DNA from 4 places in the Moritella sp. 24 genome. Region 2 is predicted to be linked to each of the others. Evidence: predicted binding sites of a transcription regulator. Region 2 holds the regulator's gene; each other region holds the start of a gene.

Region 1 (3,219 bases), 630 kb from region 2:
TGTGCACTGTCATCAAACCGTCATGTTTCATTCATATTATTGTCATCACTTTATTGAATACTTGTAGTCACAGAAACGAGATACAAAGTTATTATCTACAAAAGTTATTATCTGTAGTCCATAGAGACGCAATAAAAAATTATACTTGGAGAAGTAAAAATGAATATTAAACAAATTGTTGTAGCATTAGGGATTTCAATGACAGCAATCGCTTCACAAAGCGCATTTGCAGCAGGTCTAGACCCTAAATTACCAGAATATCAAAAAGTAAGTGGTATCTCAGGTAACCTATCTACAGTTGGTTCAGATACATTAGCAAACATGATGACGTTGTGGGCTGAAGAATTCAAACATACTTACCCAAGTGTAAATGTACAAATTCAAGCGGCTGGTTCTTCTACTGCACCACCTGCTTTAACTGAAGGTACTTCACAGTTCGGTCCGATGAGCCGTAAAATGAAGTCGAAAGAAATTGAAGCGTTTGAAAAACGTTACGGTTACAAGCCTACTGCAATCCGTGTTGCAATCGATGCGCTAGCAGTATTCGTACATAAAGATAACCCAATTAAAGGTTTAAGCATTGCAGATGTTGATGCAATTTTCTCAAGCACACTAAAATGTGGTGAGAGTAACCGTGTTGAACGTTGGGGTGAGCTAGGTCTAGAAGGTTCTTGGGCTGAGCGTGATGTTCAATTATTTGGTCGTAACTCAGTATCAGGTACTTACGGTTACTTTAAGAAAAAAGCACTTTGTAAAGGTGACTTCAAAAACAACGTAAATGAGCAACCTGGTTCAGCATCTGTTGTACAGTCTGTATCATCATCACTAAATGCAATCGGTTACTCAGGTATCGGTTATAAGACATCGGGTGTACGTGCTGTAGCATTATCTAAAAAAGGTACTAACTACATCGATGCAACACTAGATAACGCGGCGTCAGGTAAATACCCACTGTCTCGCTACCTATATGTTTACATCAACAAGAACCCAAACAAAGCATTATCACCAATGCAAACTGAGTTCCTAAAATTGATGTTATCAAAACAAGGTCAAAAGATTGTAGCTAAAGATGGTTATATCCCACTGCCTAACTCAGTAACATCAAAAGACCTTAAGAAAGCGGGTATTACTCTGTAATATTCCAACTTAAAGCAAGTTATCCAAAGCCCGCTAAATAGCGGGCTTTTTGCTTTCTGACATAATACAAACTAGTCTAAATCGTTAAGAATCCTTTTGATGAATAGGTATATTTCGTTTATATCTGAATTTAGATGCATTGCTCGTAAAGTGATACATTGCTCACATTTAGTCACCATCTTGGTGCAAACTTTTCCCTTTAGGTCTATTAGATGTTTACGGTTTTATCTTAAGTTGTTGATATTTAATGTGTTAACTTTGTTTTATCAAGTTGGCCTTAGTATTGCTTTACTCTAGGTAAGATAAAATTTTTAAACTTTGTTTATATATTAGAGGGATTTTTTATGGGGCAGGAAAAATTTAATATATTGTCTTTTACAGGGAAGATGAAAGTATTACATCTCTCGTGGATGGCTTTCTTTATTACGTTTGTTGTTTGGTTTAATGCTGCGCCTTTGATGCTTGCGATTAAAGATAGCTTGGGATTAACCACTGAAGAAGTGAAAACGTTACTTATTCTTAATGTGGCCTTAACGATCCCGGCACGGGTGATTATAGGCATGTTAACCGATAAATATGGCCCTCGGATAGTTTACTCTACGTTATTGGCTGTCTGTTCAATTCCATGTTTCATGTTTGCGTTGGCGACGACATTTGAACAATTGGCAATAGCACGTTTTATGATGGGCTTAATTGGTGCTGGCTTTGTTGTTGGTATTCGTATTGTGAGTGAGTGGTTTCCAGCAAACGAGCTAGGTACGGCCGAAGGCGTATACGGCGGTTGGGGTAACTTTGGTTCTGCCGTTGCTGCATTTACATTACCGACTGTTGCACTCTTATTTGGTGGTCCTGATGGCTGGCGTTATGCAATCGCAATTACAGGTGCGATGAGTTTAGCATTCAGTTTTGTGTATTATTTTAATGTGACAGATACACCGAAAGGTGCGACTTATTTCCGCCCGAAAAAAGGCGGTGCAATGGAAGTAACAAGTAAAGGTGATTTCTTTTTACTTGTATTCATGAAACTGCCAATGTATTTAACGTTATGTTTACTGGCTTGGAAATTATTGCAAATCGGTATGTTTACCGAAACAATTACAGATTCAGTTTATCTTGGTTTAGGCGTGCTATATATATTTGACGTCTGGAAAACTTACCAAGTAAACCGCGATGTATTTGTTAAAAAAGTACCTGAAATAGAACGTTATAAGTTTAAACAGGTTGCTGTACTTAACGTATTATACTTTTCGACATTTGGTTCTGAATTAGCGGTTGTTTCTATGTTGCCACTATTTTTTGCGGAAACATTCGGACTGGGTATGGCAGAAGCGGGAATGGTTGCGGCCTCTTATGCGTTCATGAACTTAATGTCTCGTCCTGGTGGCGGTTGGATTAGTGATCGCTTTGGTCGTAAGAAAACGTTACTTATTCTCACTGCAGGTTTAGCTGTTGGTTATTATGCGATGTCACAAATCACGTCTGAATGGTCATTACCGTTAGCAATTGCAGCTGCAATGGCGTGTTCATTCTTCGTGCAAGCAGGTGAAGGCGCGGTATTTGCTGCGGTACCATTAATCAAACGTCGTTTAACTGGCCAGATCGCGGGTATGACGGGAGCGTATGGTAACGTGGGAGCGGTGTTTTACTTAACGCTTTACTCTATCGTATCAACACAAGTATTCTTCTACGCAATTGCAATTACTGCCATTGTAGGCTTTCTGGCGTTATTATTAATGGAAGAGCCGAAGGGTCACATTGCTGAAGTGGATGAAGACGGTAAAGTAACCTTAATTAATGTGTCATAAACGGGTTAATGATAAGAATATACTTAGGTATGTTTTATGAAGACTATCTGATTGGTTATGCTTTGTAGAAATAGTATGACTGGTTGATGACAACTCGTTTTGTTCTAATACGGCGTCATTATCATTGATTGGTAATGGCGCCGTTTTTGTATCGGTATTATTCGTCCGATAAATATTATGCTTCAGTCATTTCGGCTTCAAGTGTTGCTGATATTTGAGTTAATTCCATATTAAATTTATCATAATCAAGATTATCTGGCAGGGCTAATTTTAGCTT
Region 2 (3,219 bases):
ACCTGCCACATTTTATCAGGAGCTTGATGGCAGCAAAAAAATCAATGCTGAATCGAATGAGATCCGTTATGAACTCGGTAAAAAACGTTTAACGTTATCAACAAATGCACGTTTACGCCAAGCCGACAGCGAAGTGAAAGGTGATAAGATCATCTATCAAATCGACAAACAAGAAATGATAGCCGAAAGCGGAAATCATGAATCAGATCGAGTGATCACAATTTTCACTCCTGAAAACAACAAAACTAATTAGAGTAAATACATTCATATGGCGCGTTTAAAAGCATCACACTTAGCAAAAAGCTACAACAAACGTAAAGTTGTTTCAGATGTGAGTCTCGAAGTCGAATCAGGACAAATTGTTGGTTTACTTGGGCCTAATGGCGCGGGTAAAACAACGACCTTTTACATGGTTGTAGGCTTGGTTAAGCGAGATCATGGACAAATCTTCATTGATGACCAAGAATTAACGCATGAACCTATGCATATTCGAGCGCAACAAGGCATCGGTTATTTACCACAAGAAGCGTCTATTTTTCGCCGTTTATCAGTAACGAAAAATATTATGGCGATCTTAGAACTTCGCACAGAATTAAGCCGTTTTGAACGTGAAGAAAAACTAGAAGAATTGTTAGAAGAATTTCATATCACCCATATTCGCGATAGTTTAGGCATGAGCTTATCCGGTGGTGAACGCCGCCGTGTTGAGATCGCAAGAGCACTTGCCGCTGATCCCAAGTTCATTTTATTAGATGAACCTTTTGCAGGTGTAGATCCTATCTCTGTCGGCGATATTAAGAAGATTATTCAGCATCTACGTGATCGTGGTTTAGGGGTGTTAATTACCGACCATAACGTACGTGAAACGCTTGATGTATGTGAGCACTCTTACATTGTAAGCCACGGACATTTAATCGCATCTGGTACTTCTGAAGAAATTCTGTCCAACGAAAAAGTAAAAGAAGTGTACCTTGGAGATCAATTCCGACTATAGTTTGATATTGATATATAGCCGCATTAAGGAAGAGAGAGTAGTCGTTAGATGAAGCCATCATTACAACTTCGTATGAGTCAATCTCTGGCAATGACGCCACAGCTACAACAAGCGATTCGATTATTACAATTATCGACCTTGGAGTTACAGCAAGAGATTCAAGAAGCGTTAGACAGCAACCCGCTGCTAGAACAAGAAGATCCCAACACATCTCCGTCAAATGAGAGTGATAACGATGATTCACTTAACGCTGATAGTACTGACTCAATTACTGATACCAGCCAAATAGAAGTGAGCGATGCGCTTAATAGCGACTCAATGCCCGATGAGCTACCTAACGACAGCAACTGGGATGATGTTTATACCCCACAAACGCAAACTCACAGCGGTGGTAGCGCAGGTATTGATGGTTTAGACCAAGTTTACCAAGGTGAAACCAGCGAAGGCTTATACGAACATCTCATGTGGCAAATGGAATTAACCCCCTTCTCCGATACTGACCGTGCAATTGCAGTCGCGATTATTGATGGCATCGATAATTATGGCTACCTTAGCCAAACTTGTGACGATATTCTAACGAGTGTCAATATAGGTCATCAAGAAACCAATGACAGTGACGAAGAGCAGATCGAATTAGATGAAGTTGAAGCGGTATTAAAACGTATCCAACATTTTGATCCCATCGGTGTTGCTGCACGTTCATTACAAGAATGTTTATTAATCCAACTTCAACACTTACCCAAAAACACGCCTTGGTTAACCGAATGTCAGCAAGTAATCCAATCTCATATGGATTTATTAGGTAATCGAGACTATCGTCAATTAAGCCGTAAAACAAAATTAAAAGAGCCTCAACTCAAAGAGATCATGCAATTAATCCAGAGCCTAGAACCAAGGCCTGGAAATGCCATAGATCAAAGTGAAGGACTCTATGTTATCCCTGATGTTCTGGTAAAGAAAAAAAATAATCAGTGGATAGTCGAGTTAAATCCTGACATTGTGCCAAGATTAAAAGTGAACAATGAATATTCAAGCCTATCGACGGGTAACCGTAATAGTAGCGATGGACAATTTATTCGTACGCATGTTCAAGAAGCAAAATGGTTTATTAAAAGTTTAGAAAGTCGTAATGAAACGTTACTAAAAGTAACAAAATGCATTGTTCAACGCCAAATGGATTTCTTTGAATATGGTGATGAAGCCATGAAACCTATGGTGTTGAATGATATTGCAGAAGAAGTGGAAATGCACGAATCAACAATTTCTCGTGTCACAACGCAGAAGTTTATGCATACACCACGTGGTATTTTTGAATTGAAGTTTTTCTTTTCAAGCCATGTAAGTACAGATAACGGTGGTGAGTGCTCATCTACCGCTATCCGCGCATTAATTAAGAAATTGGTTGCGGCAGAAAATGCCATAAAACCATTAAGTGACAGCAAGATTGCTGATTTACTTGCTGATCAAGGTATCAAAGTGGCTCGACGCACTATTGCGAAGTATCGAGAAGCGCTCAGCATACCGCCATCTAATCAGCGTAAGAGCCTGCTATAAGGCTCATCTAACCTTCATATGGGAGACATATATGCAAATTAATTTAACAGGTAGACATGTAGACATTACAGATTCACTGAAAGATTACGTTGATAGCAAGTTTTCCAAATTAGAACGACATTTCGATCACATTAACAATATCCATGTGATTTTAAATGTCGAAAAACTACTCCAAATTGCAGAAGCCAAAATACATCTAAATGGGGGTGAAATCTTTGCCGTACATGAGCATAATGACATGTATGCCGCAATTGATGGCTTAATGGATAAGCTTGATCGCCAAGTGATTAAGCACAAAGAAAAATTAATCCGTCATTAATTTTTAGTCCCACTAATAAATAACCTAAAGGAAATAAACATTTCCTTTAGGTATTAATGCTTCTGACATAATTAAAACATATCATATCCAAATCAATTGCGGGATAATGAGCCCATTATTTTATATCGCTATCAGTTTTAAATTAGCTACCTAATTTTGACTAACACTAGGATATATTAGCTACGCAGATGTGAGGATAAAAGATGAAATTAATAATAGTCAGTGGCCAATCAGGTTCCGGTAAATCAATCGCATTACGGGTACTTGAAGATCTAGGCTACTACTGCGTAGATAACCTGCCTGTTAAATTATTACCACAACTATTACAAACCTTAAACGCCAAAACAGAAAA
Region 3 (3,219 bases), 920 kb from region 2:
CATGCGTGTGGGCAAGGTGCCAACCTTGCAATCTCTGCAATTAGATCAGGTGATGACAAAGTCGCTATTGTTGTATCTGATGATGGCCCTGGGATCTCGAAGGCAATGCAAATAAAGATTTTAGAACCTTTCTTTACCACTAAATCACAAGGCACTGGTTTAGGCTTGGCGGTTGTGCAAAGTGTGGTAAAAGCTCACCAAGGTAGTTTGGAGTTAGATTCAACTGAAGGTGAAGGCAGTAGTTTTAGTATAATCGTACCGCTACATCGCGTAGCAGAACCTCAACCAATGGTAATAGGCGGATAATATATGTCCCATTCTCAAATTCTTGTTGTTGAAGATGATCTCGGTCTTCGTGAAGCCTTGGTTGATACCTTATTAATGGCTGGTTATGAATGTGATGAAGTTGATAGTGGCGAAAGCGCACTGATTGCATTAGGTAAAAAGACCTATGATATGGTCGTGAGTGATATCCAAATGGGTGGCATGAGCGGGTTAACGTTATTACACAATATTAAGCAGAAATACCCTGAGTTACCTGTGTTGCTAATGACCGCTTACGCAAAAGTCGACGATGCTGTTGCAGCAATGCGCAGTGGTGCTGTGGACTATATTGGTAAACCTTTTTCTCCGGAAGTTTTGATCAATCAAGTTGGCCGTTATGTACCACCACAAAAGATAGCAAAACGTACACCTTGCTATGGTGATGAGAAAACAGAGCAGTTATTAAGCTTAGCGCGTAAAGTGGCTAAATCAGATGCAACAGTGATGGTGACCGGCCCAAGTGGTACGGGTAAAGAAGTACTATCCCGTTATATTCATGATAATTCGATGCGTTATGATGGTCCATTTGTGGCAATTAACTGCGCGGCGATCCCTGAAAACATGCTTGAAGCAACGTTGTTTGGCTATGAAAAAGGGGCCTTTACTGGTGCGATACAAGCATGTCCTGGTAAATTTGAGCAGGCTCAAAACGGCACGATTTTATTAGATGAAATATCAGAAATGGCGTTAGCGCTACAGGTTAAATTATTACGGGTATTACAGGAACGTGAAGTCGAGCGTTTAGGTAGCCGTAAAACGGTTAAGCTGAATGTACGTGTTATTGCGACAAGCAATCGTAATATGAAGCAAGCGGTTGCCAATGGTGACTTTAGAGAAGATTTGTACTACCGCTTAAATGTATTCCCATTAGCGTGGTTACCTTTAACTGAACGTAAAGGTGATATTTTACCGATTGCAGAGCACTTGCTTAAATCACACTGTAAGCAAAATAATATACCTACGTTAGAGTTACTTGATTGTGCTAAAAGCAAACTGCAGATCTATCATTGGCCTGGTAATGTCCGTGAGCTAGATAATGTTATTCAACGTGCGATGATCTTAGCTGTCGATGGCAAAGTGAAAAATGAAGATCTTATTTTAGAAGATTTTTCGCTTGCTGATTTTCGCGCCTCAGCACCTGAAGGGCAAGCTCCGCAATTGCAGGTTAACGCTGAAATACCAGCACAAACTGCAGAGTTCGCAAATAAGCCATTGGGTAATGAGTTACGTCAGCAAGAATATCAAATTATTTTAGAAACCTTGATTGATTGTAATGGTGTGCGAAAAGACGTGTCAGAAAATTTAGGTATTAGTCCCCGTACACTGCGCTATAAGTTAGCAAAAATGCGTGAGCTAGGAATTGAAATACCAGCTTAATGATTTGAAATATTATCAGTAAACAAGAAAAGGCCGCAATTCGTTGAAATTGCGGCCTTTTTTATTGGCATATTAATTGCTTTGTTAGGGTAGGTCAAAAATATGACAACAAGGATAATCAATGAACATTGCAGCCAATAACCTTTACTCTGAAATGCAAAGCATGTCGTTACAGGCGACTAAATTTGAAGCCGACCCAACAGCGGTAAAAGCACCAACCACGACATCAGCTAGTTTTGGTGATATGTTGCAGCAAGCAATGGAAAATGTGAACGGATTACAACAAAATACCGGTGATTTGCGTACACGTTTTGATCAAGGTGATCGCAGTGTATCCCTAAGTGATGTTATGATAGCATCGCAAAAATCAGGGGTGGCATTCGATGCTACGGTACAGGTTCGTAATAAATTGATCGAATCTTATAAAGAAATAATGAGTATGCCTGTTTAATCTCGGGTAAAGGAGTAACTCTGTGGCTGAAACGGCTTCAAATACAGGTATCGTAAGCAATAACGATATGGGCGATGATCTCGCGCAATTAGATGAGAATGAGCAAAAAAGCTCAGCATTTGGGTTCTTTTCTAATGCTGATATCTTACGTCAAATCATTCTTATCCTCGCATTAGCGATCTCGCTAACCTTAGTGGTATTTATTTTACTCTGGGGTAAAGAACCTGAAATGCGTCCGTTAGGCACGTATCAAACTGCAGAACTCATTGAAACCCTCGAATTTTTAGACCAGCAGAAAATAGAATATAAAATTAATGGTGATACCGTTTCTGTTCCTGCAGAGCAGTACCAAGATATTAAATTACAATTACGCCGTTCAGGACTTACGACAACTGAATTACAAGGTGACGATATCTTAATGAAAGATATGGGCTTTGGTGTGAGTCAGCGTGTAGAACAAGAACGTTTAAAGCTTGGTCGTGAACGTCAGATATCACGCGCATTAGAAGAATTTAAGCATGTGTCAAAAGCACAGGTGCTACTTGCTATTCCAAAAGAAAATGTATTTGCAAAACGCGAGAAAAAACCCAGTGCAACCGTGATATTAACGGTTCGTAATAGCGGTGCTATCTCACAAGAAAATATTGATTCAATGGTGCAATTGGTTGCTTCTGCCGTTCAGGGGCTTGAACCAACGCGCGTTACTTTGACCGATCAGAATGGACGCTTACTTAATTCTGGTAGTCAAGATATGTTAGCTGCACAAGGCCGACGTGAATTTGAAATGGTGCAAAACCATGAACGTGAGTACCGTGAGAAAATCGATTCAATTCTTATCCCAATTTTAGGGGTAAACAACTACACCGCTGAAGTTGATGTATCAATGGATTTTAGCGTAAGAGAACAAACTCAAAAACGTTTTAATCCTGATTTACCTGCTGTTCGCAGTGAGATGTTATTAGAACGTCAATCATTAGGTAACGGGGTTCAGGGAATACCAGGTGCACTGACCAATCAACCACCGCTTGATGCTGATATTCCTGAAGAAGCGGAAGGTGGTAATGCTG
Region 4 (3,219 bases), 800 kb from region 2:
CTTCGTCGTTTAACGTGAACTGACCATTACGTGTATATGACGTGGTGCCATCTGGCATTTCAATTTCAAAAAAACCACGACCACTTACCATTAAGTCCAGTGAGTTATCAGTCGTTAACATATTACCCTGTGAATGATCTTTTTGTGTCGCAACAACACGCGCACCAGAACCGACCATTAAACCTGATGGTAGTTTCGTATTCTGTGATGATTGGCCACCCGGTTGGTTTACCGCTTGGTACAATAGATCTTCAAAGATTGCGCGTTCTTTCTTAAAACCAACCGTACTGGCATTGGCCAAGTTATTTGAAATCGTTGAGATATTTGTCTGTTGTGCTTCTAAGCCTGTTTTACTGATCCATAATGCCGGATTCATAATGCTTTCCTCGTCTAATTTATGCTATTGGGGACTCATCAATGACTATTAGCTGATTTGTAATAATGAATCAGATGCTTTGTCATTTTCTTCTGCTGTTTTCATCATTTTTATCTGCATTTCGAATTGACGTTGCAAATTAATCATTCCGGTGAGTTCACCAACAGCACTAACATTACTGGTTTCTAACGCGCCACCAGCAACTTGGACATTAAGATCGATAGCCGCAGGCGTACCGTCCGCTTGACGGAACATACCGTCATAACCTTTCACTAAATTTCGTACATCAGGATTAACCAATTTTAACTGATCGACTTCTTCCAGTGCATTTGCTGGTGCACCTTGAGGACGAACCTCAATGCGACCATCTGCATGGATTTTAATTTGTTCTACGGGTGTAGGAATAACGATTGGACCATTTTCACCCAGTACAGGACGCCCTGAAGATGTTAACAGTTCACCGGTAGGACTCATGTGTAAGCTGCCACTACGGGTATAACTTTCATTATTTTGATCGTCGAGTACACTCAACCAACCATCACCTTGAATTGCAACATCCAACGCATTGCCTGTTTGCTGTAGTGCGCCGCTCGTAAAATCTTGGCCAGGGCTTTCTGTGATAGAAAATACACGAGTAGGTAGACCTTCACCAAAAGCTTGCATTGAACGTGCTTGTTCAAAATCAGATTTAAAACCATGTGTATTCACATTAGCAATATTATTGGCACGAACAGCCAATGCATTCATATTTTCTTTGGCACCCGACATCGAGATATAAAGCATATTGTCCATTCGTCAATCCTCTGTCACTTTTCGTTAAAATCGTTAATTTCCCATCTAATTAAGTGATAAAGCAATTAAAGTGCCAAAATAAAAAAGCCACCCTAAATAGGGTGGCTTTTTTACAACTAATATAGTGCATAACAGATAGGGTTCTTGATTAAACCCGCTAATTATATGGCATCTTAGCCAATCAGATTAACGAATCTGTAATACTGTATCTTGTAGTTTAGAGTTCACTTCTAGAGTTCTTGAGTTTGCTTGGTAGTTACGTTGCGCCGTAATTAAGTTAACAAGCTCACTGGTCAAGTTTACATTTGACTGCTCTAACGCTGATGAGTTAATTTTACCAAATGTACCCGAGTTCGGTTTACCGGCGATAGCATCACCTGATAATTGCGATTGACGCCAACCCGTATCACCGGTTTGACTTAATCCTTGCTCATTGGCAAATTTAGCCATGGCAATCATACCTAATTTATCATTACTACCGTTGCTGTAACTTGCTACAACCATGCCATCAGGGCCAATATCAATACCAGTTAATCGCCCTACTGTTGCACCATCTTGTTCTAATTTTGTCACTTCAAATGCCGATGCAAACTGTGTCGGATTATTAAAGTTTAACGTTACCGTTTGAGTCGTATCCGCACCATTAGTTAAAATAGCACCCAGTGGAACCGTTTGTGCGATTGCTGGCATCTGGGAATCTAATAAACCCGACGAATCAAATGTCAAACGTGTGGCTAATGGTTTTGCTGGGGTACCAGGCGCTTGTCCTGTAGCTTCCCCCCCCACTATATCGAGAGGCTGATCATCAACATAGTTAAATTCTAACCATGAATTTAACGGCGCACCAGCTCGACCATCCTTGACATAATAAGTCGATAAGGTATGCGACTCACCTAATGAATCGTAAATAGATACCGACGTCGCAGATGTATAAGTGGCGCTATCAGTAGGGTCAAATACTAGTGGATCTAGTCCAGGTGATGTTGCTGGTAGATTCATTGTCATATCAACATTTGCAGTCTTTTCTGGTACACCTGCTGTATCTGGTATTTGCAATGGTTTGGTTGAGGCCATGCTCACTGCTTTTGGAGAACCATCATCATTCACGTCATAAATTTGCAGGTAATTACCAGCCGAGTTAGTTACAAAACTATTCGCATCAAGTTTAAATGCACCTGCACGTGTATAGTTACGATCCATCGACTCCATGCCATCAGACATAACAAAAAAACCGTTACCATTAATCGCGAGATCGAGCGAGTTCTCAGTAAAGTTTAAACTACCTTGTTGAAATTGTTGTGCTACATGCGCAGTGGCAACACCGTTACCTACTGACGTTTTAGCATTTGAGAAAATCGATGTTGCATAAACATCACCAAACTCAGCGCGAGACTCTTTAAAACCTGTTGTATTAACGTTGGCAATATTATTTGCCGTTGTATTAAGGTCTTTCTGAGCAGCGTTGATCCCACTCAAGGCGATGTTAAATGACATATGACTTCCTTTTTATTCAATATAATTTAGTAAGTTTTAGCCGCAACTTCTGTTGCTTGACTTAGTGGTAGGCTACCCATACCTTTTAAGTTCAGCATAATACCGCCACCCGTATTACCGATGTTAACGCTTTCAACATGCTGGAAACTTGATATCTTAAGATCTTGTGCATTGCCGTCTATCGATGCAGATGCTTTCAAGCGGTAACTTCCTTCCGCTACTTTATTGCCGTTCATATCAGTGCCATCCCAATCAAAGGCAACCGCACCGCCTTTTTGCTCACCCATATCAATCAGTTTAACAACTTCACCAACTTGGTTAGCGATTTGTAAACGCATATTAGGTGCATCCTGAGGCAGGTCTATTCGACCAGACACATTTTCACCTGCAGATAGGAATGCCGATGATGCAGGCGCTAATACCTTAGTGCCAACAAGACCAGATGCTTGTAAAGCCTGATTCGAACTCATGATCGTGTTTAACTGCTCAAACTTGCTATCCATATTAGCAATACCATCAGCAGTGGTAAAAGATGCCATCTGCGCGACCATGTCTGA

The links. Region 2 encodes sigma-54, which starts transcription at its own class of promoters, with help from an activator protein. Its sites were predicted from a motif close to GTTGGCACGNNNNTNGNNT; they were not measured.
Region 1: HWV00_RS16775 (NarK family nitrate/nitrite MFS transporter) is a predicted target of sigma-54. The motif match lies at 1,408-1,426, and genes of this name have one in related genera.
Region 3: fliE (flagellar hook-basal body complex protein FliE) is a predicted target of sigma-54. The motif match lies at 1,765-1,783, and genes of this name have one in related genera.
Region 4: flgF (flagellar basal-body rod protein FlgF) is a predicted target of sigma-54. The motif match lies at 1,228-1,246, and genes of this name have one in related genera.

What each region holds. Positions count from the first base shown of each region.
Region 1 is NZ_CP056123.1:3,772,701-3,775,919, reverse strand. It holds gene HWV00_RS16780 (PstS family phosphate ABC transporter substrate-binding protein) at 160-1,137, shown strand; gene HWV00_RS16775 (NarK family nitrate/nitrite MFS transporter) at 1,482-2,942, shown strand; gene HWV00_RS16770 (glycine cleavage system protein R) at 3,118-3,219, opposite strand, start outside.
Region 2 is NZ_CP056123.1:4,399,143-4,402,361, forward strand. It holds gene lptA (lipopolysaccharide transport periplasmic protein LptA) at 1-253, shown strand, start outside; gene lptB (LPS export ABC transporter ATP-binding protein) at 269-994, shown strand; gene HWV00_RS19660 (RNA polymerase factor sigma-54) at 1,043-2,548, shown strand; gene hpf (ribosome hibernation promoting factor) at 2,580-2,867, shown strand; gene rapZ (RNase adapter RapZ) at 3,071-3,219, shown strand, end outside.
Region 3 is NZ_CP056123.1:3,474,967-3,478,185, reverse strand. It holds gene HWV00_RS15430 (PAS domain-containing sensor histidine kinase) at 1-306, shown strand, start outside; gene HWV00_RS15425 (sigma-54 dependent transcriptional regulator) at 310-1,701, shown strand; gene fliE (flagellar hook-basal body complex protein FliE) at 1,823-2,152, shown strand; gene fliF (flagellar basal-body MS-ring/collar protein FliF) at 2,175-3,219, shown strand, end outside.
Region 4 is NZ_CP056123.1:3,597,904-3,601,122, forward strand. It holds gene flgG (flagellar basal-body rod protein FlgG) at 1-376, opposite strand, end outside; gene flgF (flagellar basal-body rod protein FlgF) at 425-1,168, opposite strand; gene flgE (flagellar hook protein FlgE) at 1,355-2,662, opposite strand; gene HWV00_RS16035 (flagellar hook assembly protein FlgD) at 2,689-3,219, opposite strand, start outside.